3 regions of the Agrobacterium sp. 5Ca39 genome follow, and region 1 is predicted to be linked to each of the others. Evidence: riboswitches for the same ligand, from Rfam matches in the RefSeq annotation. Region 1 holds a riboswitch; each other region holds the start of a gene.
What was found. A riboswitch is a leader RNA that binds a small molecule or an ion and turns the genes downstream of it on or off. The one in region 1 is predicted to bind cobalamin.

Region 1 (10,361 bases):
GCAACCAGCAGCATCAATTTCACCTCTCCTGCCCGGAGCATCGAGCCGGCGCGGAGCAGGGAGACACAGTCCACCACCGAGGCTTTGCAGGAGCTGACGCGGGCGGCCCATCGCGCCATTTCGGTGGCCGGCAATGTCGCCACGTCCGTGGCTCCGCTCGCCAGCGCTTCCGCGAGCCTTGCTGCGGCCCTCTGGAACATGGATAGCGGCGCCTCCGCCGCAACCGGCGTCAACGCTGATGTGGCCGCCTCCACACAGCCCGATATGGCAAGCCTCGAATCGCAGGTTCTGAAGGCGCTTGCCCAGGCACTCGGCGTGGAGGACGCCGCCTGACCCCATTGAACGACGGGCCGAAAAGCCATATCTCTAGAGACTGGAGATATGGAGAAAGCCATGCTGTCCATCGGTGAACTGTCCAAACGCACCGGCGTCAAGGTGCCGACGATCCGCTATTACGAGCAGATGGGCCTCATTCGCGAGGCGGATCGTTCAGAGGGCAACCAACGCCGCTACGAAAAATCCGATCTCGAACGGCTGGCCTTCATCCGCCACGCGCGCGATCTCGGCCTGAACATAGACGCCATTCGCGAGTTGATCGCACTCAGCCAGCACCGGGAAATGCCGTGCGAGGGTGCAGACCGCATCGCCGCCGAACATCTTGCCGATGTGCGGGAAAAAATCGCCAGCCTGAAGAAGCTGGAACACGAACTGGAGCGGATCGTCTCCCATTGCCACGGCCATTCCATCGAGGATTGTTATGTCATCCGCGCGCTTTCCGATCACGGCATGTGCGAGGGTGAGCATTGAGCCGAGAAGAGGCTGACATTCGAATGTCACGTGCACCCGGTAATCGCCTCTTGCCCGCCTGAAAAAAGGACGTCAGATGGCCGAGCTCTTCCCTGAAATCACGCCATCAGACATGATTTTCCTTGATGTTTCCGAGGGCCATCGGCTGCACGTGACGATTGCCGGCAATCCGGCGGGGCGACCTGCGATCCTGCTGCATGGAGGGCCTGGTTCAGGATTGTCATCGACAGCGCGACGCTATTTCGATCCTGCCATTTTCCGCATCGTCCAGTTCGACCAGCGCGGCTGCGGTCAAAGCACGCCAAACGCCGCTGATAGCCTTGAGAATAACACCACGCATCATCTGATCGATGACATTGAGGCCATTCGCTGTGCCCTCGCGGTGGAAGACTGGCTGATCTACGCCAGTTCATGGGGTTCCACGCTGGCCCTCACTTACGCACAGCGCCACACAGGACATGTTCGCGGCATGGTTCTGGCCGGCGTCACCACCACCCGGCATAGGGAAATCGACTGGCTGTACAAGGGGCTGGCAATGTTTCTGCCGCAGCAGTGGCAGCGTTTCATCGCCGCGATCCCCGATGACATGTCCAGGCAAGATCCGGTCGGCGCCTATCGCCGGCTTCTGAATGATCCCGATCCCGCCGTGCGCGCAAAGGCCGCCTTAGAGTGGCACCTGTGGGAGGCGGGCTCGATCAGCGCGGAGGGCATTTCGGCCTTTCCGGAGAAATGGCGCGACAGCGCGTATATTCTCGCCCGCGCCCGCCTCTGCGCCCATTATTTCCACCATGCGGCCTGGCTGGATGATGGCGCGCTTCTGCGCAATGCCGGAGACCTCGCCGGTATTCCCGGGATACTCATTCAGGGCATGCGCGACTTGCAGGGGCCGCCCGTCACCGCTTTCGAACTTGCCGAGGCGTGGCCGGGAAGCGAGCTTGTTACCATCGATGGCGCTGGCCATTCGACGGGCGATGCGGGCATGGAAGACGCAATCCTGTCGGCAATTGCGCGATTTGCGAATTGAGCCGCTTGACAGACGGCGGATTCGGGCGCATTTCATTTTCCATGATCAACGAACGCGCACCCATCTCCTGCTCGTATTTTTGGGCCTTCCTCTAAGGGCGGCTCGACAGATCATATTGTCAACAAGCCGCCGTCAGGCGGCTTTGTTGTTTTCAAACGTCCTGACGGCACCGATAAGACCAAAGGACCGAAAAATGACCGAAGATAGCTCCCTGACACTGGAAAGACCGCCCGTCGTCATCATCCGTGGCGCGCGCAAGACGGATCTGCCCGAACTCAACGAGATGATCACGCTGCTGGCCTCCTACCACGGCGATGCGGCGGCGATCACGCCGGCGAAACTGGAGCGCGACCTGTTCGGCCCGCTGCCCTGGGTGCACGGTCTCGTGGCCGAGGCCGATGGCGCGTTGATCGGTTACGCCCTGCTTCTGCCGCTCTACAGGGCGCAAGAGGGCCGCCGCGGGCTCGAACTCCATCATCTCTTCGTGCGCGACGGCCATCGTGGCCATGGCACCGGCCAGCATCTGGTTTCCCGGGCCCGCGATATCGCCAAGCGTCTCGGCTGCGACTATCTTTCCGTCAGTGCCACGACCGGCAATGTGGCGGCGCATCGTTTCTACGAAAACATGGATTTCGCGCCTCGCCCGGTGACCGGCATGCGCTATATGCAGTCCATCGCCTGATTAAAAAACACGGAGACGACCATGACACGGATCGCCATTGCGCTCGCCCAGGATTTTGCTGACTGGGAGCCGGCGCTGCTTGCCGCCGCGGCGCGCAGCTATCTCGGTGTCGAGATCGTCTATGCCACGCCGGACGGACGGCCGGTAACCTCGATGGGCGGGCTGAAGGTGACGCCGGATACATCCTATGACGCGCTCGATGCCGTTGACATCGATGCGCTCGTCATTCCCGGAGGCCTGAGCTGGGAAAAGGGAACAGCTGCCGATCTCGGCGAACTGGTGCGCCGGTTTCGCGAGAGGAACCGACTGGTGGCCGGCATCTGCGCGGCGGCAAGTGCGCTGGCAGGCACGGGCGTTCTGAACGCCGTTGCCCATACCGGCAATTCGCTGGCTTCGCACAGGGCCTATTCGGCCTATAGCGGCGAGACGCTTTACCGCGACCAGCCGAAAGCGGTCAACGATGGCGGGATCATTACCGCGGCCGGCAGCGCGCCGGTCAGTTTCGCGGTGGAAATTCTGAAAAGCCTCGGCCTCTTTGGTCCGGAAGCCGAGGCCGAACTTCAGGTTTTTGCGGCGGAGCATCGCTGAGGCATAGCCGCCTCGGTTGTTTGCACTCCCCTACTCCCCGTCATTCCGGCCTTGAGCCGGAATCCAGCCGACGCGCATCTGCGCGGCGAGATGACTTCTTTCAGCCCAAGGACTTGGGCTGGATGGATTTCGGCTCAGGGCCGGGATGACGGAGGTGAGAACAGCGATGATTATCGCTGATCCAGCACCCGGCACACACGTGCTGTGTGATCGCCGCCCTCCCCGGCAATCGCCCGGCGAATATCGCGGCTGTTCAGATGCAGGCTGCGGCCGGCGGGTAAATTTGCACGTTTGATCTTGGCGAGTGCCGCCGCCACAAAGGCGGCCTGATGGTGTTGGAAAAAGGCAAGAGCCGCCTCATCCGCCGGGCTCGGGCCCAGTACCGCCTTGAAGGCGAGACGATGCACGGCGCAGTATGCGCCGTGACCGGGAACTGCAAAACGCAGCGCATCGAGTTCCTCACTCCAATCCGCTGCGTCCTCCATGATTCAGGCCGACTGGAAGCGGTTGAGGAAAAACGTGCTCAATGTTCCGAGCAAAGCCCAGAAGACGAAGCTCGTAACCGTAGCGGCGACGATGAACTGACGCTCCAGCGGCAGCGGCGCCAGTGCATGTTCGCCTTCCGGCGGCAGGGGCGCACCCACCACATGCGGCGCGACGATCAGCACCAGCGCCAGGACGATCGCCCAGGGTTCGCGACGGAAGGCGATCAGCGCGATGCCGCCGGCTGTTGCGGCAACGGTTGCGAGCCACCAGATCTGCCGTGCCTCAAGTGCTGCGGCGGGGCTGCCCGGCAGTTCCGGCGGCAGGCCGATCATCGGGGCGAGCATGACGGCGGCAAATCCGGCAACGCCCCACAAAAGCCCCTCACGCCAGCCGCCATTGGTGCCGCGCAGCGAAATCAGTCCGGTCAGCACCAGCGCATAACCGATCGCGGTCAGGACATTGGCGGCAACCGTATAGGCAGTGCGTTCGAAACCATCGGCCGGAGCCCAGGCCTCTTCATTGTGCTCGTGGGCGGGAACCACAGCACCGGGCGCCGTGGCCTCGTGGCTGTGGGCAGCTTCACCGCCCGCGCCCTCATAGGTCTCTGCCTGAAGGATGAGCGGCGTGGTGCCGAAAGCCTGCATGGCTGAAACGGCTAAGCCGCCGAGGATGCCGACGAGAACGGCGGTAAAGACGATATTGCGAAAAGACGACATGACATTCCCCTCAATGGCAGGGGAAGGCATTGGCATGACGCGTGTCATGGGCGGCATTGTGAACGGCTTCCACATGCGAGAAACCGACAAAACCGACAACGAACAGGCCAAGCACGATCGCCGTCAGCGATTGCGCGAAGCTGCCCGTTTTTGCTGAAACGGCTGAATTGGCCGTATTCTGGTGGATGGACATGGTGACCCCTCTCCGGCGCGACCCCGCGCCTCTGGATGCGGTCGAACGGCAAAGCCATGCGACCGCCTGCGATACACTTCACCACGGGGATACGAGACTGACACAGGGGGCATCGATCTTGCCACCCTGACATTCCGCTCTTCCGGACACCCCGCCGGCATGGACATTTCCGTGATGGCAGGTCTCCTGGCTTACGGGTCAAAACCTGAAACACCTTCCCGGCAACACCTCGCCTCAACCGGAAACGCCGGTTCGGTCGAAGGGTCTGCCAGTGGCATTTCGTTTCAGGCTCTCCGCTCACAGTTGCGGGGGCAGCCACGAATGAGGATTTCTCCCTATCGTGTTCCCTTTTCACCTTCCGGAACGCCCGGAAGGAACCATCACAGGGTTGTTATCCGCCGCGTGGGGACGGGAGTCAATGGGCACGCATGCCAACGGGACCCTCAGCGCGCCGGGATCGCCTTCAGATAGGCGGCGATCGCGTCGCGGTCCTCGGCTGTCAGATGCGCCATGTTCTGCTGCACCTTCACCATGGAACCGCCGACACTGTCGAATTCCGGGGTGAAGCCGGTTTCGAGATAGCTCGAAATATCGGCCTCGGCCCAGCTTCCGATGCTTTGCGAGCCGGGGGTAATGTCCGGAATGCGGCCTTCGCCTTCCGGATTGGGGCCGCCGGCCAGCCACTTGCCCTTCAGGAAGCCACCGAGCGCATTGCGCGGCGTGTGGCATTCGCCGCAATGGCCCGGACCTTCCACCAGATATTGGCCACGCAGAAGTTCGGCATTGGCATTGGCCAGCTCGACGCGCGGCGGTGCCGAAGGGTCGAAATACAGGAACTTCCAGCCGCCGAGCGCCATGCGCATGTTGAAGGGGAACGGCAGATCGTGGTCGGGCGCATCGTTCTGGCTCGCCGGCAGGGCCTTCAGATAACCGAAGAGGTCATTGATGTCCTTCTGCGTCATCCGGGCATAAGAGGCATAGGGGAAGGAGGGATAGAGATGTTCGCCGTTCTTTCCCACACCGCGCGTCATGGCATCGCCAAATTCCGCCAGCGTCCAGCCGCCGATGCCGTGCTGCGGATCAGACGAAATATTTGGAACATGAAAGGTGCCGAAGGGGCTTTTCAGTGCCTGCCCGCCTGAAAGCGTCAACAGCGCTTCACCCTTAGCATCCGGCGCGGCATGACAGCTTGCGCAGCCGCCCGCCCAGAACAGCGTCTCGCCATTGGCGAGATCCGGCTCACCGAGGCTCACCCAATGGCTGGGCGCCTGGCGCTGCGGCGCGGTCACCCATGCGAAAATCCCGTAGCCCGCAACGGCCGCGACCACGATCCCGCCCACAAGCTTCGTCCAAATGGAAGACATGCCCCTCTCCCCATTCTCCCCTGACAACGTCAGGTGTCTTTCGTGACGGAAAAACGCCGCCCGGGAGCGGCGTTTCAAACTCGTTCGATTATTTCTTCAGGCGATAGGTCTGGTGGCAGGTGCCGCAATCGGCGCCCAACGTCTGCATGGCGGTGGTTACACCCGCCTGATCGGTGGGGAGATTGGCGAGAATCTTATCCGCATCTGCGCCGAGCTTGGCGGACTTGGCCTTGAAGTCCTCAAAGTTTTCCCAGATCGCGGGCGCTGCCGCGCTGCCGGTCTCGGTGCCGGCGGGGAACTGGTCGGGGAAAGCCTTGGCATTGGTGCTGATGGTCGTCACGGCGGCCTTGACGGCTTCGGCGTCGAAAGGCTTCTGGCCCTTGGAGATGGCGGCGAGCGCTCCCATGGAGCCACCGATCTGCTTCATCATGCCTTCACGTTTTTCGACTTCGCCGGCAGCATAGACCGCTCCGGCGCAAAGACAGCCGAACAGCGTGGCCGCTGCGATTGTTTTCAGTTTCATACACTCTCTCCTTGATTCCGGCGGGCGCCGGACGCTTGATGGAACGCCGCGAGGATGCCCTTTCCACATGGCGAAAAGAAGTCACATTGCGGTGAATTCCATCGTGAAAACAGAAGCCTAAGACAAGGCTTCCCACAATGTGAGAAGTGCTGCGGCGATCAGCATGAAACCGGCGATGCGGCCGATGACGATCGTAGCCGCGGGAGAGGAAACGAGCCATGCGCGGCTTCTATCCGCCGTCAGCGCCAGCGCGCCATAAACGGTGAACTGCGTTACCGCCACCATCGCACCCATCACCAGCCCCTGCATCCAGATCGGTCCATAGGCGGGTTTGAGAAACTGTGGGTAGACGGCCATCATGAACAGGTAGGCCTTCGGGTTTGACAGGCAGGTCAACACCGCCCGCCAGAATGCCTTTTTAACCGAAGCGCTTGCCTCAGCCTCATCGCCGTTCACGACAATCGCACTGCGCACCAGGCCGATTCCGATCCAGACCATGTAAGCCGCGCCGACGACAAGCAGCGGCAGGAACAGCGACGGCATCCATGCGGCAAGCATGCCGACGCCCAGCGCGCCATACAGCGAATGCACGATGCCGCCGGCGCTCATGCCGACGGCGGCGGAAAGGCCGGTTCTCCTGCCACCTGTCAGCGCGCTTGCCAGCACAAAGAGCATGTCCATGCCCGGCAGGATGATGATGCCGAACAGGACAGCAAAGAAAAGCCAGAGATTTTCGGCATAAGTCATGTCAGTATCTTTCATACCGGATAGAGGTGCATTCGAGAAACCCCATGTTTCTCAATGTATTTTTCCGTTTATAGGGAACGCCAACTGACAGCGTTGTGTCAGTTGCGTGGGAAAATCCATCGGGAAGACGGCAATGCGCAAGGCCTCAAGACTGTTCGAGATCATCCAGATTTTGCGGCTGGCGCGCCGCCCGGTGACCGCGCAGACGATTGCCGACATGCTGGAGATAACAGTGCGCTCGGTCTATCGCGATATGGCAGCGCTTCAGACCATGCGTGTGCCCATCGCAGGGGAACGCGGCGTGGGGTATATTCTCCGGCCCGGTTTCAACCTGCCGCCACTGATGTTTTCCATCGAGGAAACCGAGGCAATCGTGCTGGCGCTCGCCATGGTCGACCGCACCGGCGATATGGAATTGCGCCGGGCCGCGAAGAAGGCGAGCGACAAGATTGCCGCGTCTCTGCCCGAACCGCTGTCAAAGACCCTTTCCGCCAATGCCCTCCACGCCTGGGGCAGCATCGCGCCGGCACCGGCAGGACTTGATCTCTCGACGGTCAGGCGTGCGGTGCGCGACGAGGAGACGCTGGAAATCATCTATCGCGATGAAGCCGGCGCGGAAACGCGGCGGCGGGTTCGGCCAATCGCGGTGATCTACTATTCCGAAACAGTGAATATTGTCGCCTGGTGCGAGCTGCGGCAGGCGATCCGCAATTTCCGCTCGGACCGGGTGCAGAGCTGCCGGGCGACCGGCAGTTTCTTCAAGCTCGAAGGCGAGAAGCTGCGGCAATTGTGGATGGCCGGCTGGCAGAGCAACCAGCCGGCCATCCCTTACTCACAGCCCTAAGAGGCGATCCTCCTCCCGCCCGAAACCGCGAATGGCGATTCGGTCGGCAAAGACATCGGCGATGGCGAAGGTGTTCTGGTCTGGCGTGTCGACCATGCCCTTGAAATTCACGAAATGTGTATTGCCCGATACGCCGTAATTGCCCTCATGGTTATGGCCGTTGAACCATGCGATGGCGCAAGGATGGGCGTTGAGAAGATCAAGGATGCGCGGTGCGTCCCACATGTTATGGGCGTTCTCCGGATAGACAGGGTAGTGGCACAGCACGATGACTCTTTCGCCCACCGCATCCGCCTTTTGCAGAACCGCCCGCAGCCAGTCGAACTGCTCGTCGCCAAGCGAGGCGTTCCAGTCCTGCGCGTTGATTGCGCCTACATCCGAGAGGCGCTTCAGCCGCTCGGCAGCAAGGGTGCGACGCGGATCCCCAACCGGTGGGGCGAAAAGGCTGACGTCATTGCCATCAAGCACGGCGAAGCGGATGCCGCCGACGGTAAAATCATGCCAGGCGGCGGCCATGCCGAGGCGGGCGTGGACGCCAGGCAAATGCTCGGCGGCAACGGCGAAATCGTGATTGCCCGGCAGCAGGAGCGAGCGGTGGCGAAGCCGGTCGTAAACGGCAAGGATCGCATCGAAATTTTCAAAACCGCGATCGATGATGTCGCCCAGCGTCACGACGAAGGCCAGATCTTCGCGATTGAAGGCATCCACCGCCTCCGCGAGCTTTTTGGGACTTTCGCGATAATGACGGCCCATCTCGGGACGCGGATCGATATCGGCATATTGGGGATCGGCGACTATGCCGAAGGAGAAGAGAGGAGTTGTTTTTTCAGTCATGATGCGCCGCGATAAACCCGGCGGATGACAGGCTTGTGACAGGAGCAGAATATGCTCCAAAGCAAAACACCCGGCCTGAGAGCCGGGTGTTCAATAGGTGGTTCCGCAAGCTTTCCGTCGCCATTCTCGGGCCTGTCCCGGCGCATCTGCTGACATCCCGTGTCAGGGAACATCCGCGGATCCTCGGCACAAGGCCGAGGATGACGTCGCGCAAGAGGTGGCTGCCTCGATCAGCAACCACGCTTGTCGCAAGCCTTACTTGGCAGCAGCTTCGTAACGCTCCAGGACGTAGTCCCAGTTGATGAGGTTATCGACGAAGGCTTCGAGGTACTTCGGACGCAGGTTGCGGTAGTCGATGTAGTAGGAGTGTTCCCATACGTCGACGCCGAGGATCGGTTCTGCACCGTGAACCAGCGGGTTTTCGCCGTTCGGGGTCTTGGAGATTTCGAGCTTGCCGTTCTTGACGGACAGCCACGCCCAGCCGGAGCCGAACTGCGTGGTGCCGGCTGCGATGAAATCGGCCTTGAACTTGTCGTAACCGCCGAGATCGGAGGCAATTGCCTGCTCGAGCTTGCCCGGCAGCTTGTTGCCGCCGCCGCCCTTCTTCATCCACTTCCAGAAATGAACGTGGTTGTAGTGCTGGGCCGCATTGTTGAAGAGACCGGCATTGGTGCCAAAGGACTTCTTCACGACTTCTTCGAGCGACAGGTCGGAAAGACCGGCTTCAGCTGCAAGCTTGTTGCCGTTGTCGACATACGCCTTGTGGTGCTTGTCGTGATGGAACTCGAGCGTCTCGCGCGACATGTAAGGTGCAAGCGCGTCGTAGTCGTAGGGGAGTTCGGGAAGTTCGAAGGCCATGGTTTTTACTCCTTTTTGCAGCGCGTTACCGCTCCTAGAAACCGTGTGAGCGGACCATAGGAGCGAAGCTCTGTTTGGGCAACCTGTGAATTATCAAAATGTTCCGCCAAAAGAGAAAATTCCTCTCGCGCCGGCCGCCACCATATTTGTTTCACATCGCTGGCGTACCGTTTTCCACCCTATCGGTTCGCTTTTGATCGAGATTGCAGGAAGGAAATTCCATGATACGCCCGATGATCCACACAGCCGCCCTCCTTGTTGCCGTCTCGTCGGCTGTCCTGCCTGCGTCCGCATCTTCGGACGATGCGTGGAAGGAATTCGTGGCGGATGTGCAGACTGCGTGTCTTGCCGCAGCCGGAGACATGATCGACGACGCCAAGGCGGTCGTCGATCCCGTTGGCAGCGAGAATTACGGTCTTGCCATCCTGACCGGCAGGGCAAAGGGCGCGGATGTGACGGTCAGCCATATCTGCGTCTATGACAAGAAGACCAAGGCCGTGGAACTCGGCAGCGAACTTGCCGGCGATACGCTGAAGGTGGAAATTCCCGGCTCCACCAAGCCCTGACGCGGGTCAGAAACGCGGCGTGGTATCGCCCTCGCCCAGTGCGCGCTGCATCAGCACCGTGTCCAGCCACTGGCCATGTTTCCAGCCGATGGATTTGAAGGTTCCGACGTGCTCGAAACCGGCGGCGCG
Region 2 (10,361 bases), on a different replicon from region 1:
GCGAGCTTCTTCCGCGAACCATTTGACGAAGGATGCGCCATAGCGGATTTCTCCCTTCGCCTCCTCAAGCGGCTTGCCCTGTTCCGTGGTCAGGATCAGCGCAAGATCGTCCATATGCTCGATCATCAGGGCGAACCATTTTTCGAGAAGGGCCGCCCGCTCGGCATGGGTCTTTTTTCTCCAGGGGCCGAAGGCCGCATCGGCGGCCTCCACCGCGGCCCGGGTTTCCCTTCCGCCCATATCCGGCACGCTGCCAATGACTGCCTGCGTTGCCGGGTCGATCACGTCGACCGCCTTGCCCGATGCCGCTGCCTTCCATGCGCCGCCGATCAGGCCGGCCTGGCGAAAGAGATCCCTATCCTTCAAACCTTGCATCATCTGTCTCCGAAATCAGTCGAGCGCTGCGAGAACTGCAGCCGTTATGGCGTCCGTCTCATCCCTGCCCGGCACGGTGCCGATACCCCGGCCGGTCGTCGTTTCCAGTGCGGCCATAATCCGAGCCGCGGCATTCTTTTCCCCGAGATGCTCGAGCATCATCGCCCCCGACCAGATGGCGGCGATTGGGTTCGCGATGCCGAGATCGGCGATGTCAGGCGCTGAACCGTGCACCGGCTCGAACATGGAGGGCGCGCTGCGGTCGGGATTGATATTGGCGGAGGCGGCAAATCCGAGACCGCCCTGAATGGCCGCGCCCAGGTCGGTCAGAATATCGCCGAAAAGATTGGAGGCGACGACGACATCGAGGCTTTCCGGCGCCATCACCATGCGCGCCGCCATGGCGTCGATGTGGTAGCTGGAAACCTCGACACCGGGATATTCGGCGGCGAGCCTGTGCGTTACCTCATCCCAGAACACCATCGAATATTTCTGGGCATTCGACTTGGTGATCGAGGCCAGCTTGCCGCGACGTTTCTGCGCCTGTTCGAAGCCGAAACGCAGGATGCGCTCCACGCCCGTCCGCGTGAAGATCGAGGTTTCCACGGCCACCTCATCGTCCGTGCCCTGATGCACCCGGCCACCGGCGCCGGAATATTCGCCCTCGGTATTTTCGCGAATGCAGAGGATATCGAATCCATCGGCCTTCAACGGACCTTCGACACCGGGAAGCAATCGGTGCGGTCGGATATTGGCATATTGCACGAAGGCCTTGCGGATCGGCAGCAGCAGGCCGTGCAGAGATACCGAATCCGGAACTTCGGCCGGCCAGCCTACGGCCCCGAGGAGTATGGCGTCGAAACCGCGCAGGGTCTCAATACCGTCCTTGGGCATCATCGCGCCGGTTTCCTGATAGAACGCGCAGGACCAGGGGAACTCCGTTCCTTCAAGCGCAAAACCGGAGGTTCTGGCGGCGGCGTTGAGTACCTGCCATGCGGCATGAGTGACGCTCTTGCCGATGCCGTCGCCGGGAATGAGTGCGATGCGATGCGTTTTCAAGAAATTTCCCCTGTCACAGTCCAATCAGGACGCTCTTGCTCTTGCGGTTGGCGAGATAGGCTTCCCGTCCGAGATCCTTGCCGATGCCGGAACGTTTGTAGCCGCCGGTAGGCAGAATGTGGTCGCGCGAGCGGCCGTAACGGTTGACCCAGATCGTACCCGCCTGGATGGCGCGGGACAGGCGCATGACGCGTGAGACGTCACGGCTGAAAAGACCCGCCGCCAGACCGTAGGTCGGATGATCGGAAAGCGAAAGAGCCTCTTCTTCCGTGCGGAAGGTCTGCAGCGTCAGCACCGGCCCGAAGATTTCCTCGGTCACGGCGGGGGAGGTCTGGTCGACGTTTGCGATCAGTGTCGGCTGGTAGAAATAGCCGGGGCCGTCCATGATCGCGCCGCCGGTGAGGCATTGGCCGCCATGGGAGACCGCCGCCTGCACGATACCGTCGATGCGCTTGCGCTGCACCTCGGAGATAATAGGCGAATATTGCGTTGCCTCGTCCCAGGTGGGCCCGGGCTTCACCGCCTTCATGCGGGCGATGATTGCGGCGGAGAGGGCATCTGCCGCACTGTCCTCCACGAGGATGCGCGAGCCGGCCACACAGGCCTGCCCGGCATTGGAGAGAATATTGCCGGCGATGGCCGTCGCCGCCTTTTCGATATCCGCATCGGCGAAGACAATCTGTGGGCTCTTGCCACCAAGTTCCAGCGTCATGGGCTTGATCCCTGTACGGGCGATATTGGCCATGATGGCGGCTCCCGCGGCGGTGGAGCCGGTGAAGCTCACCTTGGAAATCTCGGGATGGCCGGTGATGGCGTTGCCCGTGACGGGACCGTCGCCCAGCACGATGTTGATGAGGCCGGCCGGTAACCCGGCCTTGATCGCCAGCTGCGCCATGAAAATACTGGAGAAGGGCGTCATCTCCGAAGGTTTCAGCACCACGGCATTGCCTGCCGCAAGCGCCGGGCCAAGCTTCCAGCCAGCCATGGACACCGGAAAATTCCACGGTGTAATCGCACCCACCACGCCATAGGGCTCCGTCATGATCATGCCGAGGCTCGTGTCGTCGGTCGGCACCAGATCGCCGCCTTCCTTGTCGGCGAATTCGGCGAAGAAGCGGATTTGCTCGGCGGTCACGGCGATATCGCCGGCGATCAGTTGGCCCACCGGCCGGGTCGAGGACAGCGCCTCGATCTTTGCCAGCGTCTCGGCTTCCTGCTCTATTAGGTCAGCCCAGCGTTGCAGGACCCGGGTGCGCTCGCGCGGGCGCACCCCGCCCCAGTTGCTGCTTTTCAGTGCGGCCTTGGCCGTTTGCACCGCTTCATCCACCAGGGCTGCATCCGCCTTCGGGCACCCGGCATATGGGGCCCCATCCGATGGGCGGTGCATGTCGATACCGTTTTCAGCGGTGACGAGCCGGTTGCCGATGAAGTGGCCGATTGGCAGGGACAGGCTGTCTGGATCGAAGCTGAGCGTCATGTGAAATCCCCTTTGAATATGCCCTCAAAGCTAATTCCTGTCGGCAAGCGAAATCGACCGACTGCAGCCGTGGCAGTGAACGAAAATCCCGTTTTACCGTTGCCAGACAGCGCAATCTTTGGTGCGTGCTGTCTGCGGCCTCTCGCCGGTTCCCGTCATCGCCGGCAACCTGGAAAACCGGCGAGATACGCCTCATCCGTTCACTGTGACGTAGATTTTGCGCACCGTCTCGATGGTCTTCCAGACGCCGACGAAACCGGGTTTCATTACGAAACTGTCGCCCGCCGTATAACGCTGCGGTTCGCCGCCATCAGGGGTGATTTCGATGACGCCGGCCAGAATATGGCAGAACTCGAAGGTCTCACCTTTGATGGAACGGCTTTCCCCCGGTGTCGCTTCCCAAATGCCTGTCTTCACGGTTCCGTCGCGAGCTTCGTCAAGCGCCCAGGTCTTGAACGACGGGTCGCCTGCAATGAGGCGTTCTGGCAGCGCCTTGGAGGCCTTGGGCTCGAAATCGGGGTTGGTATCGATGGGCTTGAGAAGCGGCATGGATTTTCCTTTCTGAAACAGGCGTGATGATCAATATCCGCGGCGGCGGTCGACAAGGCCGAGCGGTTGAAGACCGGACTCGTGACGTTTGATGTTTTCGACAACGGTGCGTGCCGCGGAATGGGGCTGAGTGACGCTGGCGATATGCGGCGTCAGAAGAATTTTGGGGTGGGTCCAGAAAGGATGGTCTTCGGGCAACGGTTCGGGGTCCGTAACGTCGACCACTGCACCCGAGAGCCGGCCTTTATCAAGCGCATCGAGGAGTGCGCCGTGATCGAGCTGTCTGCCACGTCCGGCGTGAACAAGTCCCGCGCCATCGGGTAAAAGGCTCAGGCGCTGGGCGTTGAGAAGTCCGGTGGTCTCGTCCGTCAGCGGCAGCAGGCAGATGAGGATGTCGCTGGTAGAGAGTATGGCTTTCAGCCCGTCATCGCCATGGTGACAGGTGACGCCATCGATCTCGCGCGGCGACCGGCTCCAGCCGGCGAGCGGAAAGCCGAAAGTTCTTAACCGCTCCAGCGCTGCGACGCCCAGCATGCCGAGGCCAAGAACGCCAATCCGGCAGTCTTCTGCCTGCCGTTGCGGCAGCGCCTTCCACAACTGCTGCCGCTGCTGTTTCAGATAGGCGGGGAGATTGCGGTGAAGGGCGAGCACGCCGAGGCAGATGTATTCCTGCATCATGCGGATGATCCCCTCATCCACCATGCGTACGACTTTCACCGTCTGCGGGACCGTATCGATATGAAACTGGTCCACACCGGCCCCGATCGAAAAGAGGATTTCGAGGTTACGATAACGCGCTATATCCTCCGGCACCGTCCAGGTGATGAGGTAACGGACTGCATCGGGATCGACCTTGGAGGCATCCATTGCGAAGGGGAGATCCGGCAATTCGTCAGCCAGGGCCTGCCGGAAGATTTCGCCGCGTCTGGCGTCGGAGTTAAAGAGAAATGTCATCTGATCCGTGGTCTCGAGGGTTCATGCCGTGCAGCGCCGGCCGAGCATTTCCAGCATCGACTGGCAGGCGGAAAGTTCGCCCGCTGTTATGAATTCGTCCGGTTTATGGGCGCGGCCGATATCGCCGGGGCCGCAGATGATGGCGTCGATGCCCGCAGCCTGAAAGAGCCCGGCCTCCGTGCCATAGCTGACGGCCGCGAGACCGGGAGTGCCGGTCAGTTCCTCCAAAAGCGAGGCAAGCGGGGCCTCGGCGAGAAGCGACAGCGCCGGATAGGCGCTCATCGGCAGCCATTCGATATCGACACCTGTCGCGGTGAGCGCCTCCACGCTACGTCGTACCGGCTCCAGCAGGTCGATTGGCGAGACACCTGAAATAGCCCTTGCCTCCAGTTCGATGGCGCATTGATCGGGAATGATATTGATCGCCTGTCCGCCGTTGACGGTACCGATCTGCAGGGAAGAGTAGGGCGGCTCGAAGGTCTTCTCTAAAGGACCCCGGGTCAACGCGTCTGCCGCCTCCACCGCCGTCGCGATGATGCCTGCCATCAGATGAATGGCGTTCACTCCCTGATCGGGCCGTGAAGAATGGCCTGACCTGCCACGGATGCTGACCCGCGCCGCGGCTTTTCCCTTGTGGGCACGCACGGAACGCAAATTGCTGGGCTCGCCGATAATGGCGCCCGCCGGTGGCGCGCACAGTTCCGGCAGGCGCGCGATGAGATGGGGAACACCGCGGCAACCTGCCTCCTCGTCGTAGGAAAAGGCGATATGCACGGGGCGCTGAAGCGTCATGCGCGAATAGGCAGGGGCTGCGGCGAGGACGGTTGCCAGAAAACCTTTCATGTCGGTCGTCCCGCGTCCGTAAAGCCTGTCGTTTTCCGTTCTCAGCCGGAAAGGATCGGAAGACCATTCCGGTTCTCCGGCGGGTACCACATCCATGTGGCCGGACAGAATGTAACCGGCCCGATCGGCCGGTCCGAAGGTGGCGAAGAGATTGGCGCGGTCTCCCTCCGGCCCCGGAATCACGGATACTCTTGCGCCATGGCTTTCCAAATATTCGGCAATCCATCCGGCAATGTCGCCATTGGCCGTTCCCACCACTGACGGAAAGGCGACGAGACGCTCAAGGATTTCGATTGCGTTCATGGTCGTCCCCATTGGCCCGTTATGATGGCCGCATTGCTCATTGCAAAAGCTTAGAACGGCCGAAGGCGTTTATCTGCTGAAAAGCGAGGTATTTCGGTAGATTGTTGTGTCCTTCCAGTGCTTTCAGAAAATTCGTGCTGGCATGGCTCGTTATCCTCGGACGTCATGGCTTGGACGCCGGGAACGCTGGTTCCCCGCGCTGGAGGGAGTGAGAGCCGTTTGCGATGGAGCTGCTCAAAGTCGATAGTTTCGAGTTGCGGACCGTGGATATTGCCGATGTGGAGGCAGATCGTCTGCACGCCCTCTCCATGGCGGTCGGATGGCGCTATCACGCCAATGAATGGTGTTTCCTGAGGCAATGCGGTGTCGGTCTCGCTGCGCTGGACGAGATCGACCGTGTTGTCGCGACAGCGATGCTCTTTCCCTATGATCAGGGTTTCGCGACGCTCGGCATGGTCATCGTATCGCCACGTCTGCAGGGGCGTGGCGTGGCGCCCTGGCTGGTGCGGCAGCTTCTGGCAAAATACCCGGCAACCGTCTTGCGGCTGAACGCCACGGGCGTGTCACGTCGTCTTTTTGCAGGGCTCGGCTTTTCCGGAGATGCGGAAAAGGTGCAGTTGTTCAGGGGCAGGGCGCGCTCCCCCGTGCAGACACCGGGGCTTGGCAGAAAGCAACGGATCGAGCCCCTCTCGGAAGATCATTTGTCGGCGGTCGTGACGATTGACCGGGTGGCTTTGGGCGTATCGAGGCGGGGCGTGCTGCAACGTCTTCTGCGCGACAATACTGGCTATGGCCTTTTCGAGGTCGATCGTCTGGTGGCTTTCGCGCTGCGGCGGGCGGCCGGGCGAGGTCACATCGTCGGTCCGGTCGTCGCAGTTGAGGAGAAAGATGCGGTCGCGCTGGTGAGTCGGCATTTTGCCGATCTGGACGATCAGCTCGTCCGTCTGGATGCCGTGCAAGACCAGAGCGTATTGACCGATTTTCTGACGCAATCCGGCCTGGTCGTGATCGAAACTCTTACCACCATGTCGAAACAGGCGCCGCAGCCTGCGGGTTCGGGTCCGGCGAGGATTTTCGCCCTTGCGGGTCCATCGCTGTGCTGAAGCGCAGTTTTGAACCGCCTCAATTCGACTGATTATGTGGTGGTCCTGTTTCGGGCGTCGCCCGACGCGATGCGTTCCGCTGCGCTAGAAACATGCTTTGATGATTGACGCACTGCCCCTTGACCCTTATGTGAGAAAGCGACGGTTCCTGCAGCCGAAAGGCGAAGGGATTAATAGGGAACACGGTGCGGGTGATGATTATCGCCCAATGCCGTGGCTGCCCCCGCAACTGTAAGCGGATTGCCGCTCATCCTCGTGACGCAGATGGCGTCATGCCACTGCATTCTCCGGAATGCGGGAAGGCAGATGAAAGGCGCAAATCCGTGAGTCAGGAGACCTGCCGTCAAAATATAAACCATCGTTACGGGCGGGGAAGCCCGGAAGAGGAGATTGTAATGTTATTTCATAACATTTGGTTTGCGTCCTGTTACCGTTCTCCGTACAAGACGTTCCGTGGTTGCTGCGCGCTCTGACGCCGCTGCTCTGGAACAAGCGATTTCATTTCGATTGGAGAACACATGTTTCATTCTGGACGCCTGCCGGTCCGCGCCGGCTTTCTCGCTGCTACGCTTGCAGTTCTGCCCGCCGCCACCGCCAATGCTGCGGAAACGGTATATCCCTTGACAATCAAAAGCTGCGGTCACGACATCACTTTCAAGCAGCCGCCCGCCCGCGCCGTCTCCGTCGGCCAGAGCACGACTGAGGTTCTTTATCTGCTCGGGCTGGCCGACAAGGTCGTTGGCACGGCCCTGTGGATCGGCCCGGTCCTTGCGGGCTATGAGCAGGCCAATTCCAGGGTGGAGCGTCTGGCCGACAATGATCCAAGCTTCGAGGCCGTCGTCGGAAAGAGGCCGGACCTCGTCACAACACAGTTCCAGTGGCAGATCGGCCCCGAGGGCGTTGTCGGTACGCCGGCGCAATTCGCCGAACTCGGCATTCCTGTTTACACCTCGCCGGCAGATTGCGTGGGCAAGGACAATTCCGGGGGCGGCGACGGCGTGCGCAAGACCGGCTTCACAATGGATTTGATCTATCAGGAAATCCGCGACCTTGCGCAGATTTTCAACGTCCAGGATCGCGGCGAAGAAGTGGTCAATGATCTCAAGAAAAGGGAAGAGGCTGCCCGCGCGAAGATTGCTTCCGCAAACGGCAAGCTTTCCGCCGTGTTCTGGTTCTCCAGCGCGGAACTGGATATCGATCCCTATGTGGCGGGCCGCAATGGCGCGCCCGGCTACATCATGTCGGCGCTCGGCCTGAAGAATGTGATCGAGAGCGACGAAGAATGGCCAACGGTCGGTTGGGAAACCATCGCCAAGACCAATCCTTCGGTGATTGTGGCCGGAAAGATGGACCGCCGCCGTTTCCCGGCTGACGACATCGCCGTCAAGCAGAAATTCCTCGCCACCGATCCCGTGGCCAGCATCATGCCAGCTGTCAAGGAAGGTCACGTCTTCGAGATGGATGCCCAGGCGATGAACCCGACCATCCGGACGATCGAAGGCATTGAAACGCTGGCTGAGGCAATTTCGGCTGCCGGTCTCGCCAAGTGAGCGGGTTTTCAATCCATCTCGGCAGAGGAGGGCTGGTTTTTGCCGCGCTCGCCCTGCTGCTCGGCGCGCTGATGGCCGGGGCGGCCATCGGCGAAACCGCCATTCCATTCGATGTGGTGGCGAAAACCATCGCCAACCGGGTGTTTGACGCCGGTTATCCGCTGGAGCCGCTGGATGAGGGAATTGTGTGGAGCTATCGTCTCAGCCGCGCCGTCGTGGCCGCCTGCTGCGGGGCTTCGCTGGCGCTTGCCGGCGCGGTTCTGCAATCGCTGCTGCGCAACCCGCTTGCCGACCCCTATATTCTCGGTATTTCCGCGGGGGCCTCCACCGGAGCGGTGGGCGTGGCCCTTCTCGGCTTTGGGGCGGGCTTTCTGACAATGCCGGCGGGGGCACTGATCGGTGCCTTCGTCGCATTCTCGCTTGTCAGTCTTCTGGCGGTGCGTGCAGGGCACGGCAACAGTGCCATCATCCTGGCCGGGGTGGCCGGTTCGCAACTGTTCAATGCCATGACGTCCTTCATCGTCACCAAATCCGCCAATGCCGAACAGGCGCGCGGTATCATGTTCTGGCTGCTGGGGAACCTCTCGGGCGTGCGCTGGCCGGATGTGTGGCTGGCCCTGCCGGTCAGTGTTGCCGGTCTTGCGGTTTGCCTCTGGCACGCCCGGGCGCTTGATGCTTTCGCCTTCGGCGGGCAGGCGGCCGCCTCGCTCGGCATTCCGGTGCGGCGGACCTATGCAGTACTGATCTCGGTTTCGGCGATCATGACGGCGGTGATGGTCTCGCTGGTCGGGTCCATCGGCTTTGTCGGCCTCGTCATTCCCCACGCGGCACGCATCTTCGTCGGCGTCCGCCATGGGCTGCTGCTGCCGGTGACAGCATTGACCGGTGCGGTATTCATGATCATCGCCGATATTCTCTCCCGCATCGTCATTCCCGGGCAGGTGCTGCCCATCGGCGTTATCACCGCGCTCGTCGGCGCGCCCGCCTTCGCCTTCATCCTCGGACAGAAGAGGGGACGTTCGTGAAGCTATCCGCTCATGACCTGAAATTTCGCGCAGGCAATATCGACATCGTACGCGGTGTCTCGCTCGATGTCGGCTCCGGAGAGTTTCTCGGCATAATCGGCCCGAATGGGTCCGGTAAAAGCACGCTGCTCTCCATGCTGGCCGGCATCCGCAAGCCGCGCCAGGGTCACGTCATGCTCGGCGGCGATCCGCTCGCCTCCCTCGGACGGCGTGAACTCGCTCGCCGGCTGGCTTTTGTGGAGCAGCAGGCCGAAACCACCGAGCGCATCACGGCACGACAGGCGGTGGAATTGGGGCGCACGCCCTATCTCGGTCCACTTTCGGCGTGGTCTTCGCATGACGACGCGATCGTCGAGGCCGCGCTCGATAATGTCGACATGGCCGACAAGGCGGAGCGCAGCTGGCACCACCTTTCCGGTGGTGAGCGCCAGCGACTGCATATCGCCCGCGCATTGGCGCAGGAGCCCAATATTCTGCTGCTGGACGAGCCTACCAATCACCTCGACATCGGCCACCAGATCGGCTTGCTCGATCTGGTGCGCCGGCAGGGATTGACCGTTGTGGCGGCCCTTCATGATCTCAATCACGCCGCCATGTTTTGCGACCGCGTCGCCATTATGCATCGCGGTGAGATGATCGCCATCGGCGCGCCGCGCGAAGTCCTGACGCCGGCAACGATAGCGTCCGTCTTCGGAGTGGAATGCGTTGCGACGGTTGATGGAAGCGGCTTTTCGCACATTCGTTTTCTGCCGGCCCACGGACGGGCCGATCATGCAAGAAAGGTCATGGCATGATGAAATTGCTGAGGCTTGCAAGAGTTGCAGGCGTTGCCCTCCTCATGGGGTCGGGTTTATCCGCACATGCCTCGGCAGAAACCTTCGAGGTGAAAATGCTGAATAGGGGCGAGAAGGGCCCAATGGTGTTCGAGCCCGATTTTCTGGAGATCACCGCCGGTGATCGCGTACGCTTCGTGCCGACCCACAAGAGTCACAATGCCGCGACCGTTGAGGGGATGGTTCCTGAAGGTGTGGAAGGTTTCAAAAGCCGGATCAATGATGAATTCGAGACCGGTTTCGACAAGCCGGGTTTCTACGGTATCAAATGTTCACCGCATTATGGCATG
Region 3 (10,361 bases), 710 kb from region 1:
TGCCATTTTGACGATGGGGAGTGATTCCCCCGTTTGCCTTGCCCGCTAGAGTGCAATGCAACAAACGCCTGCGTCAATCTGTAGCGCAAGAATCTGACGGATTCGTAACTGGGTGGGGATTTTCCGGAGGTTGATTCACAACGGGGCGAAGTGCGTGGGGCGTTACCCCCCTCTGCCCTGCCGGGCATCTCCCCCTCAAGGGGGGAGATCGGCAAGAGGCTCTCCCACGGCTCATTCTCAAACTTCGAGATAGTCGAAACCTAGCCGCATATCGATCTCCCCCCTTGAGGGGGAGATGCCCGGCAGGGCAGAGGGGGGTGAAGTCCCACGCTCATCTGTCCACTTTTCCTGAACATGCCCCTAAAACCCCAACAGCTTCATCCCGCACGGCACTGCCGAACGGGTGATCGCTAGAGAGGTCGGGCGATTGCCCGGCTGCGCCTTGATTTGGTTTGGTGTGGGTCGGATGCGTTGCGCAGCCGGGTCTTTCACCATGCCGTATCTCGCAAGGACCGTGCACTGCACCCTGCGACATGGTCCTTTCCACGAACGTTGCCAGCGTTCCACCACCAGGACCGTCCTTTGGTTTCCGCCACGTCTGGCGTCCACCCGGCAGGACTGCGACCAATATAACAGCCTGTCGCGGAGCGGGGAAAAGCGAGGGTGAATTTTTCCGGTGTCAGTCTTCCTTGCGGGTGACGTGGCGGTGAAGTGCTGCAAGGTCCTGCCGCAGCGCAGCCAGTTCGGCCAGCACTTTCACATCGATCTTTTCATGCAGTGAAAGCACTTCCAGTTCTGCCTTCAGATTCACCTCATAATCCTTGGCGGCCTCGAAGCGGTCGCGGGCGGCCTGACGATTCTGCGACATCATGATGATCGGCGCCTGAATGGCCGCCAGCATGGAAAGAAGCAGATTGAGGAAGATGAAGGGGTAGGGATCGAAAGCGCGGGTGGTCAGTACGATGGTGTTGATGATAGCCCAGAAAATCAGGAAAAAGCAGAAGCCGAGAATGAAACTCCAGGAACCGCCGACCCTGGCAATCTTGTCTGCCAGTCTGTCGCCGAAACTGGCGCCGGCGGAAAATTCCGCATTAATATCGCTCGAAACCAGCTTTTTCTGGTGCGCCAGCTCGAGAATGCGCCGTTCCACCTCGCCGATTTCACGAGAGGAGCGCTTGAAATGAGAGACGATATAGTCGGAGATATCTGACACGGGCGTGTCTCCGGTTCTGATTGGCGGTGCGGAGCTTTCCCGAGATAAACCCGCATGATGGCGGAATTCAAACGTTTTCCGCCACCATGCGTTCAGGCGTCCCTCGCCGAAATTCATTACACCGACGGCGCGCCCTCGTGCAGCCAATTGAAGCCAGGGAAAAAGCGCTCTTTTCCATATTGCTTGCCGAACATCATGTCGAATTGCAGCAGGCGATAATTGCGCACCACGTCAGGGACCGCGTTCGGCGCGATCGACCAGTCGGGCAGGGCATCGCCACCGGCCGTCACCAGCATGTGCCGGTCGATGACGGAAAAGGCCTGCTGAACTTCACCCAGCGTGCCGGTATAGAAAGGATCGGAAAAGCCTGCGGTCTTCAGCACGTGATAGGGCAAAAGCGCCGGGCTGATGGTGCCGATATTCTTACGCACGCCCTTCTTCGAAGACCACACGACGAGCGGCGTCTCGTGCTCCTTCTTCATTACCTCAAGCGGTGCGCGGCGGCTTGCCACCATGCCCGGCATATAGCCGCTTTCCACGAAGGTCTGGCCGAGCGGCGGCAGATGATCGCCGAAGAGGACGATGATGGTCTCACGATCGCGCTTCTTTGCCCAGCGCATCAGCTTCAGCAGCGCTTCGTCCGCTTCCACCACCCCTTGAGAATAGGTGGCGAGCGCCTGCGAGGCCGAAGCCGAGAGTTCGCCCTCAATGCCGATGGTGTTTTCGGCGTAACGGTTTGTCTCATAGGGGCCGTGTCCCTGCAGGGTGACGGCAAAGAGGAAGAGCGGGTTCTGCGTCCGGTCCGCCGTCGCCATGATCTCTTCCATCAGCGCGTCGTCGGAGGCAAAATTGCCGCGTTTTTCCATGGCCGGTAGCGTCTCTTCGGAGCGGAATTCCTCGAAGCCGAAATTTTTATAGACCTGCTTGCGGTTCCAGAACCATTCCTGGAACGGATGAACTGCGATGGCGGAATAACCTTCGCCGCGGAAGAAGCTGGCGAGCGAGGGCACCGGGCGGCGGATATATTGCTGGTAGGGAATGCTGCCATAGGGCAGGAAGGCGTTCGAGAAGCCGGTCAATGCCTCGAATTCCACATTTGCCGTCATGCCGCCGAACTCGGGCGAAAACACGTTGCCGGACTGTTTGGCGCGGATGGTCGGCATGGGATCGGCCGAGAGATTCACGTTTTCAAGCCGGGTCGGATCCCACAGGGATTCGCTCATCAGCATGATGACGTCAGGGTAATCACCCTTGTTGGCGGCGAAAGATGCCGGTTCCGAGGTGAGATCGGCGATGCTGTTTTCGCCGTAACCCTCCGGCGCCGAGACATTGGCCATGGGAATATTGAAGGCGAAGGCCATCAGGAAGCCGTTGTGGCGGTAGTTTTCCTGCTGATCCCACATCATGGGGATGATGTTGAGGCGATCGCGCACCCAGGAATAATGCGAATAGTCCATCAGCGAGGCGAGGCTGGCGAGAAGCGGCAGCGCCAGCGCAAGGCCGGCGGCGCGCTCACGCCAGCGCAATACCGGCGAATGACGGTGCGCCAGCAGCCAGAGAGCCGCGAGGGAGGCAATTGCGGCGCTGAGGCCGACACCCACCAGCATCGCCGTAAAAGGCTGCGCCTTCAGCATGGTTGGCAAAAGTTCGAGAATCTGCCGCCCGAACAACAGGTCTGAGGGATAAAGCGGATCGGAAAGATAGGTCTGTTTCTGCGCTGAGATCAGCCCCACCAGTGCGCAGAGCGGCGCGACCGCTATCAGCGAAAGATAACGCCGGCCGAGGATCGCATCCAGCGCGACGAGAAGGGCGAGCACGGCGGCAATGGTTGTCATGCCCGGACGCGCGGAGGAGGTGATGAAAGTGCCGACATCCTGAAGCGAGCCGCGGACGACCCATTCCAGCGCCACGACGAGCACGACGGACGCGACCGTCAGGTTGGCAAGCGTGTAGGCCGTGCCTGAAAACTTCGAAAGGCTCCTTGTCCATGCAGGCGAAAAGACAAAACCAGCCTTTTCGGAAGCCGTTGTTTTTGGCGCCGAATCTCTCAAACCCATACTCCGGTATTTCAGGCGCCAGCACCGATCCGGGGAGGTGAATCGGGTGTCGCAAAAGTGTCATGTAACTGTCACATAAGCGCGATGAACGCGACATGAACTTTATGGGATGTGCATATAAGCGCGATAACCTTCGCGTGAGGGCGGCTGTGTCGAGAAGCGCACGAATGAATGCAAGTGGGAATTGCTGCGTTGCGGAGCGATCACGGGCGCGGTATTGAAGGGTTATGAGCGACAGACACGATATAGAGAACCATCTCCGGATTGCCGTCGGGCAGTTCAATCCCACCGTTGGCGACGTGGCGGGCAATCTCGCCAAGGCGCGTGAGGCAAGGGCCGATGCGGCAACGCAGGGCGCCGATCTTCTGCTTCTCACCGAACTCTTCATTTCAGGCTATCCGCCCGAGGATCTGGTGCTGAAACCTGCTTTTTTGAAAGCATGTCTGAAAGCGGTGGAAGAACTGGCTGCGGAAACCGCCGATGGCGGGCCGGGTATCGTTATCGGTTTTCCGCGACAGGGCGAGACGGGTCGGCACAATTCCGTGGCGCTTCTCGATGGCGGCAAGATCATTGCGCTGCGCGACAAGATCGACCTGCCGAATTACGGCGAATTCGATGAGAAGCGTGTTTTCTCCGAAGGGTCGATTTCCGGGCCCTATAACTTCCGCGGCGTGAGGATCGGCATTCCGATCTGCGAGGAAATCTGGAACGACATGGGCGTCTGCGAGACGCTGGCCGAAAGCGGCGCCGAAATCCTGCTGGTGCCGAACGGCTCGCCCTATTACCGCGGCAAGCTGGACGTGCGCCATCAGGTGGCACTCCGGCAGGTGATCGAAAGCGGCCTGCCGCTGGTTTTCGCCAACCAGCTGGGCGGGCAGGACGAGCTGGTGTTCGACGGTGCGAGCTTTGGCTTCAATGCCGACAAGACGCTCGCCTTCCAGATGAGCCAGTTCGAAGCCACGCTTGCTGTAACCGACTGGAAACGCACAGCGGATGGCTGGCGCTGCGAAAGCGGGCCATTTTCCAAGATTCCCGAGGGTGAGGAGGCGGATTACCGCGCCTGCATGCTGGGCTTTCGCGATTACGTCAACAAGAACGGTTTCAAGAGCGTGGTTCTCGGCCTTTCCGGCGGCATCGATTCGGCGATCTGCGCCGCCCTTGCCGTCGATGCGCTGGGCGAGGAGCGGGTACGCTGCATCATGCTGCCTTACCGCTATACCTCGGAAGAATCGCTGAAGGACGCCGCCGATTGTGCGAAAGCGCTCGGCTGCCGTTACGATATCGTGCCGATCGTGGAGCCGGTGGAAGGTTTCCTGTCTGCGCTGTCAGAACTTTTCGAGGGCACGGAAGAGGGCATTACCGAAGAAAACCTGCAGAGCCGCACGCGCGGCACCATCCTGATGGCCGTTTCCAACAAGTTCGGATCCATGGTGGTGACGACGGGCAACAAGTCGGAGATGTCGGTGGGTTACGCGACGCTTTATGGCGACATGAATGGTGGTTTCAACCCCATCAAGGACCTCTACAAGATGCAGGTCTATGCCATTTCCGCCTGGCGCAACGCCCATGTGCCGCCGGGCGCGCTTGGCCCTTCCGGCGAAGTGATCCCCGCCAACATTATCGCCAAGGCTCCATCGGCCGAATTGCGCCCCAACCAGACCGACCAGGATTCGCTGCCGCCTTATCCCGTGCTGGACGATATTCTTGAGTGCCTTGTCGAGAAGGAAATGTCGGTCGAGGAAATTCTGGCGCGCGGCCATGATGTGGCGACCGTGCACCGGGTGGAGCATCTGCTTTACCTCGCCGAGTACAAGCGCCGGCAATCGGCTCCGGGGGTTAAGATCACCAAGAAGAACTTTGGGCGCGACCGGCGTTATCCGATCACCAACCGGTTTCGTGATCGGTAGGGCGTTTTGGAAAGGCGCGTTTAACGCCGTCCCTGCTTAATGAATTGGGCAAGCGCATTGTGAGGCGGTGCGGCATATTTCTTCTCCCCACCGGGGAGAAGGTGGCCCGAAGGGTCGGATGAGGGGGCAACCCCTCCGTATATCACGAAGCTTGCTTGCCCCCTCATCCCGCTGCCGCGGACTTCTCCCCCTCGGGGAGAAGAAACAAGTGTCATGGGCTCGATCCACAGCGGAGCGTCTTGATTGGCGCGGAAAACTCCGCGCCGCTCACCTCAAATAACCTGCCCCACATCGATACGATTGCCGTCAGGGTCTTCAAACACAAAGGCCCTCAGACCATAATCCTTGTCCTGCAGGCCCTTGATGATGCGCAAGCCCTGGCTCTTGCAGAGCGCATGCAGCGCGTCCACATCGCTCACCATCATATGCGCCACATTGAAGGGCGCTGCCTTGTGGCTGGGCTGCAATGTCAGGTGCAGCTCGGCATTGCCCTGTTTGAGGATCATGAAGCCCACAGGGTTGCCGTTTGCGAAGGTCTTTTCGAAGCCGAGCACGCCGACATAAAAATCATGGGCCTTTTCGATATTCTTGACAGGAAGCATGGCGGCAATCCGCCCGAAGCGGATGCCGTGATCGGCGATGGTATTCATCGCGGAACCTCTGATCTGGGAGAAACGGGGCGGGCCGCGGACGGTGCCGGGGCGCTGGCGTTTTTTCCGGTTTGAATTTGCAGGACGGTGCCTGCCGCCCTAGGATCATAATCGAGGCAATGGTGGATGCAAACGGAATGTCTGCGTCACCAAGCGCTATGAATGAGAACACGGACCCGCCCGGGAGGCAGAATGCGCAGCTCCATCGAAATCTTCAACATCCGCACCCGGCAGATGCGGGTGGTGTGGCAGACGCCCGATCTTTTCGAAGCGCCGAACTGGTCGCCGGATGGACAATATCTGCTGTTGAACAGCGATGGGCTGCTTTATCGCCTGTCCCTTTCCGGTGATGCGTCGCCACAAAAGGTCGATACGGGTTTCGCAATCCAGTGCAACAATGACCACGGCATTTCGCCTGACGGTTCGCTTTATGCCATTTCAGACAAGGTGGAGTTCGGCAAAAGCGCCATCTATCTCCTGTCATCGGCGGGCGGCGCGCCGCGGCTAATGACAAGGAACCTTCCTTCCTACTGGCACGGCTGGTCACCGGATGGGAAAAGCTTCGCCTATTGCGGCATTCGCGATCAGATTTTCGATATCTATTCCATGGACATAGACAGCGGCGTTGAGACACGCCTTACCCATGGTGAGGGCCGCAATGACGGGCCGGATTATTCGCCTGACGGCGCGTGGATCTATTTCAATTCCAGCCGCACCGGACGGATGCAAATCTGGCGGGTGCGGGTGGATGGCTCAGCCGTGGAGCGCATCACCGACAGCTCCTATGGCGACTGGTTTCCGCACCCGTCACCAAGAGGGGACAAGGTTGTCTTCATTTCCTATGACGGCGACGTATTCGATCATCCCCGCGATCTCGACGTGCGGGTGCGGCTGATGGATATGGATGGCGGCAATGTCGAAACGCTTTTCGAGCTGTTTGGCGGGCAGGGCACGATGAACTCTCCCAACTGGTCACCTGATGGCGACGAGTTCGCTTATATCAGATATTTTCCGGTGGAATGATGAAGGTAAGGTGCGGCAGGCCACATTGCCGCACCACCTGCACGGCACTTGTGTTCGCAAGCTTTTTTGCCCATAGCTTCACCCGTCAGGTGCCCGCCCTTCGGCGGGAGAATCGGGAATCCGGTGAAAAACCGGAACGTGCCCAACGCTGTGAGGCGGATGCTCTTTTTCTCATGCCACTGGAGCAATTCGGGAAGGCGAAACGGGGCGGATGAAGCTTAGTCAGAAGACCGGCCTGGCAGGATGGACCGAACCGCGCGGACGGCGGCAGGTTGCTGGAAAGCGAGTTGTCGCTGCAAACCTCCCATGGTTTCGGCACCGGCCCGCCCCGCATTGTTAGGGATAAACGATGCAGACCGAACCGCCCGTCGCCATGCCGCCCGACTCCAACCCGTTCGATCACGCGCTTTCACCCGCCCGCCCGTTTTCCGGCGAGGAGCGTGAGGCCGTCTATCGTGCCATCGAAACCCGCCGCGATGTGCGCGACCAGTTCCTGCCGGACCCGCTGCCGGATGATCTCATCGAGCGCCTTTTGAGGGCGGCGCATTCGGCGCCCTCGGTCGGTTTCATGCAGCCGTGGAACTTCACCCTCGTCACCGATGGCGCCGTGCGCCAGGCGGCATGGGTGGCCTTCAGCCGCGCCAATGAAGAGGCGGCGGCGATGTTTACGGGTGAAAAGCAGGCGCTTTATCGCAGCCTGAAGCTCGAAGGCATCCGCAAGGCGCCGCTCAGCATCTGCGTCACCTGCGATCCGACACGGGGTGGCAAGGTGGTGCTGGGTCGCACCCATAATGCACGCACGGATGTCTATTCCACCGTCTGCGCCATCCAGAACCTCTGGCTCGCGGCCCGCGCCGAAGGCGTCGGCGTCGGCTGGGTCAGTATTTTCCATGACAGCGATATCAGGGCCATTCTGGATATCCCCGATCATATCGAGATTGTCGCCTGGCTGTGCCTCGGTCGTGTCGATACGCTTTATACCGAACCGGAACTGGCGGTGAAGGGCTGGCGGCAGCGCGTGCCGCTGGAAGAGCTTGTGTTTCGTAACCGCTGGGGTGGGGTGTAGACCCGGAGGCCTGCGAACAGGGCGGGACGTTGCCGCGCATTTCTTCTCCCCGCCGGGGAGAAGGTGGCCCGAAGGGTCGGATGAGGGGGCAACGGTAGAGATTTACGGAGAGCTTGCCCCCTCATCCCGCTGCCGCGGACTTCTCCCCGCCGGGGAGAAGAAACAAGGGGCACGCGCTCGCACCATTCCGCGTGCAGAAGAGATTTCACTGCTGTGGCTGGATACCCTTCAGCGCCGGGTTCTTCAGGTCGATCTTGCCGGTCTGGTCCGGCAGGAATTTGGGCCCGATGACGCGCACTTTTGTGTCGTTCGGGTCATAGTCGCGCTCAGGAACAGGTTGTTCCGGCGGCTTTGCGGCCTGCTGCTCGGCGGGCTTTGGGGCCTTGTCACCTTGCGGCGATGGAATGGTGGTGATGCTGGAATAGGGCTTTTCGGCTTCCGGCCGCGACGCCTGTTCCTGCTTTTGCATCTCCTCGTGATAGGCGGCCATGTTGCAGGCGCAGCCGGGCGCTTTCGTTGAGGCATTGCGATAGGCGAAGGCGGTCGGCAGATCCTTGTAGGGTTTGCCGGTTTCAGCGGACACCATGTCTGCTGTTTCCTGATCCGTCATGGAGTGGAAATAGAGCTCCGTCTCGGTTCCCGGGCACATTTTCTGGCACTGCTCGGCCTGGGCGCGAAAATCGAGTGGCGAGGCGTTGGAGGCGATCGGGAAGAATGAGCCGTCGCAGGTGCGCACGCAGAGTGTGCGAAGCCCGCCCTCCGCGGCGGCGTTGGGGTAAGGGGAAAGGCCCGCCTGTCCCGGCTCACCGCCATTCTGCCTGAAGGCATCGGGATAACGCGTCACATCGGGTGCAGGCGATGCTTGACGGTTCATCTCCTCAGCGGGGGTGCAGCCATTGGCATCGAGGGCGGCAAGAATGCGCTCGCGCCTGGTATCGCCGTCGTCGCTCCTCGCCGCCGCCATGGCGTCGTCGCGATCGCGGATGATCGCGTCGCGTTCGGCCTCGGCATCCACAAGCGCATCGCCGATCTCGGCGCAGAGCCCGGCATTAGGATTGCCATAAACGATGACGCTGCCGGACGAGCAGCCATAGCTGCGCATGTCGTTCCTGATCTTGCGGATGACGATGTTCTGGTGGGCAAGCGCATTGGCGTAACGCCGCACCTCGGCCGTGTTGCCGATGACACGGGGTGGTTCTCGCAACTGTTGATAAAGCGTATCGCACACCTGATCCGCAAGAGCGGCGGCAGGAGCGATGAAAACAAGGGGAAGCAGAAGGCCGATGATGCGGCTGCGCCGGGTCAATTGTGCGATCCGTTTGATGTCCCCGGCCGGTGGCAGGGGTGTTATGCTTCAGGAAATCCGTGTTTCAGGAAGATAACATAAGCTGTTGCCGCATTGCGGCAACAGCATGTTCAAAACTGCGTTAATGCGCCTTCATTACACCGAAGGGTGAGAGGCCTGCACCACGGCAAAGGCCGCCATGTTGACGACGCCACGCGAGGTGACGCTGGGCGACAGGATATGGGCGGGCAGGGCCGTGCCGAGCAGGATCGGGCCGACATGCAGGCCTTCCGTCAAGGTGCGGGTGACGCCCAGCGTGATGTTGGCCGCATCGAGGTTCGGGAAGACCAGCAGGTTTGCTTCGCCGGTCAGCACGCTGTTGGGCATGGCGCGTTTGCGCAGCGCTTCCGACAGGGCCGAGCCACCCTGCATTTCGCCGTCCACTTCCAGTTCGGGTGCAGCCTCCTGCACGATCTTCAGCGCGCGGCGCATCTTGCGGGCGCTTTCGGAATCGCGCGAGCCGAAATTGGAATGGCTGGCGAGCGCGATTTTCGGCGTGATGCCGAAGCGGCGGATTTCCTTCGCGGCAAGAATGGCCATTTCGGCCACTTCTTCCGATGTAGGGTCGTTGTTGACGAAGGTATCGGTGAGGAACAGCGCACCCTGCTGGGTGATGAGCAGGCTGAGGCCGGCAAAGGAGCGGACGCCGTCCTGCTTGCCGATGATCTGGTTCACGTCGCGCAGATGGCGGTCGTAACGGCCTTCGAGGCCGCAGATCAGCGCATCGGCTTCGCCACGCTTGACCGACAGCGCACCGATGACAGTCGTGTTGGTGCGCACGATGGTACGTGCCGCTTCCGGGTTGATGCCGGCGCGGCCGACCAGGGCGAAATAATCATCCACATAGTCGCGGTAGCGCGGATCGTCTTCCGGGTTCACCACGGCGAAATCCGTATGCGGGCGGATGCGCAGACCGAAACGCTTGAGGCGCGTTTCGATGATCTGCGGACGGCCGATGAGGATTGGGATGCCGGTGCCTTCTTCCAAGAGCACCTGGGCGGCGCGCAGCACGCGCTCGTCTTCGCCTTCGGCAAAGATGATGCGCTTCTTTTCGGCGGCCTTTGCGGCGTTGAAGACAGGCTTCATGATGAAACCCGAGC

Region 2: another riboswitch for cobalamin. It lies ahead of ACZ47E_RS16415 (ABC transporter substrate-binding protein); the one in region 1 lies ahead of ACZ47E_RS02555 (CbtB domain-containing protein).
Region 3: another riboswitch for cobalamin. It lies ahead of bluB (5,6-dimethylbenzimidazole synthase); the one in region 1 lies ahead of ACZ47E_RS02555 (CbtB domain-containing protein).

Annotation. Positions count from the first base shown of each region.
Region 1 covers NZ_AP026436.1:524,523-534,883, reverse strand. The annotation lists gene ACZ47E_RS02590 (hypothetical protein) at 1-333, shown strand, start outside; gene ACZ47E_RS02585 (MerR family transcriptional regulator) at 394-807, shown strand; gene pip (prolyl aminopeptidase) at 884-1,831, shown strand; gene ACZ47E_RS02575 (GNAT family N-acetyltransferase) at 2,025-2,513, shown strand; gene ACZ47E_RS02570 (type 1 glutamine amidotransferase family protein) at 2,535-3,101, shown strand; gene ACZ47E_RS02565 (hypothetical protein) at 3,272-3,586, opposite strand; gene ACZ47E_RS02560 (CbtA family protein) at 3,590-4,303, opposite strand; gene ACZ47E_RS02555 (CbtB domain-containing protein) at 4,314-4,496, opposite strand; cobalamin riboswitch at 4,656-4,893, opposite strand; gene ACZ47E_RS02550 (c-type cytochrome) at 4,940-5,860, opposite strand; gene ACZ47E_RS02545 (c-type cytochrome) at 5,949-6,383, opposite strand; gene ACZ47E_RS02540 (LysE family translocator) at 6,501-7,130, opposite strand; gene ACZ47E_RS02535 (helix-turn-helix transcriptional regulator) at 7,264-7,974, shown strand; gene ACZ47E_RS02530 (metallophosphoesterase) at 7,963-8,808, opposite strand; gene ACZ47E_RS02525 (superoxide dismutase) at 9,064-9,666, opposite strand; gene ACZ47E_RS02520 (hypothetical protein) at 9,888-10,232, shown strand; gene ACZ47E_RS02515 (GNAT family N-acetyltransferase) at 10,239-10,361, opposite strand, start outside.
Region 2 covers NZ_AP026437.1:563,692-574,052, forward strand. The annotation lists gene ACZ47E_RS16380 (NAD-dependent succinate-semialdehyde dehydrogenase) at 1-375, opposite strand, end outside; gene ACZ47E_RS16385 (tartrate dehydrogenase) at 391-1,434, opposite strand; gene ACZ47E_RS16390 (aldehyde dehydrogenase family protein) at 1,448-2,911, opposite strand; gene ACZ47E_RS16395 (cupin domain-containing protein) at 3,104-3,460, opposite strand; gene ACZ47E_RS16400 (2-hydroxyacid dehydrogenase) at 3,491-4,414, opposite strand; gene argE (acetylornithine deacetylase) at 4,436-5,560, opposite strand; gene ACZ47E_RS16410 (GNAT family N-acetyltransferase) at 5,785-6,663, shown strand; cobalamin riboswitch at 6,789-7,022, shown strand; gene ACZ47E_RS16415 (ABC transporter substrate-binding protein) at 7,182-8,213, shown strand; gene ACZ47E_RS16420 (FecCD family ABC transporter permease) at 8,210-9,238, shown strand; gene ACZ47E_RS16425 (ABC transporter ATP-binding protein) at 9,235-10,032, shown strand; gene ACZ47E_RS16430 (pseudoazurin) at 10,029-10,361, shown strand, end outside.
Region 3 covers NZ_AP026436.1:1,232,053-1,242,413, reverse strand. The annotation lists gene ACZ47E_RS06080 (DUF1003 domain-containing protein) at 680-1,213, opposite strand; gene ACZ47E_RS06075 (LTA synthase family protein) at 1,330-3,270, opposite strand; gene ACZ47E_RS06070 (NAD+ synthase) at 3,498-5,177, shown strand; gene ACZ47E_RS06065 (glyoxalase superfamily protein) at 5,450-5,827, opposite strand; gene ACZ47E_RS06060 (TolB family protein) at 6,020-6,850, shown strand; cobalamin riboswitch at 6,921-7,103, shown strand; gene bluB (5,6-dimethylbenzimidazole synthase) at 7,224-7,916, shown strand; gene ACZ47E_RS06050 (DUF2865 domain-containing protein) at 8,122-9,222, opposite strand; gene ACZ47E_RS06045 (NADP-dependent malic enzyme) at 9,358-10,361, opposite strand, start outside.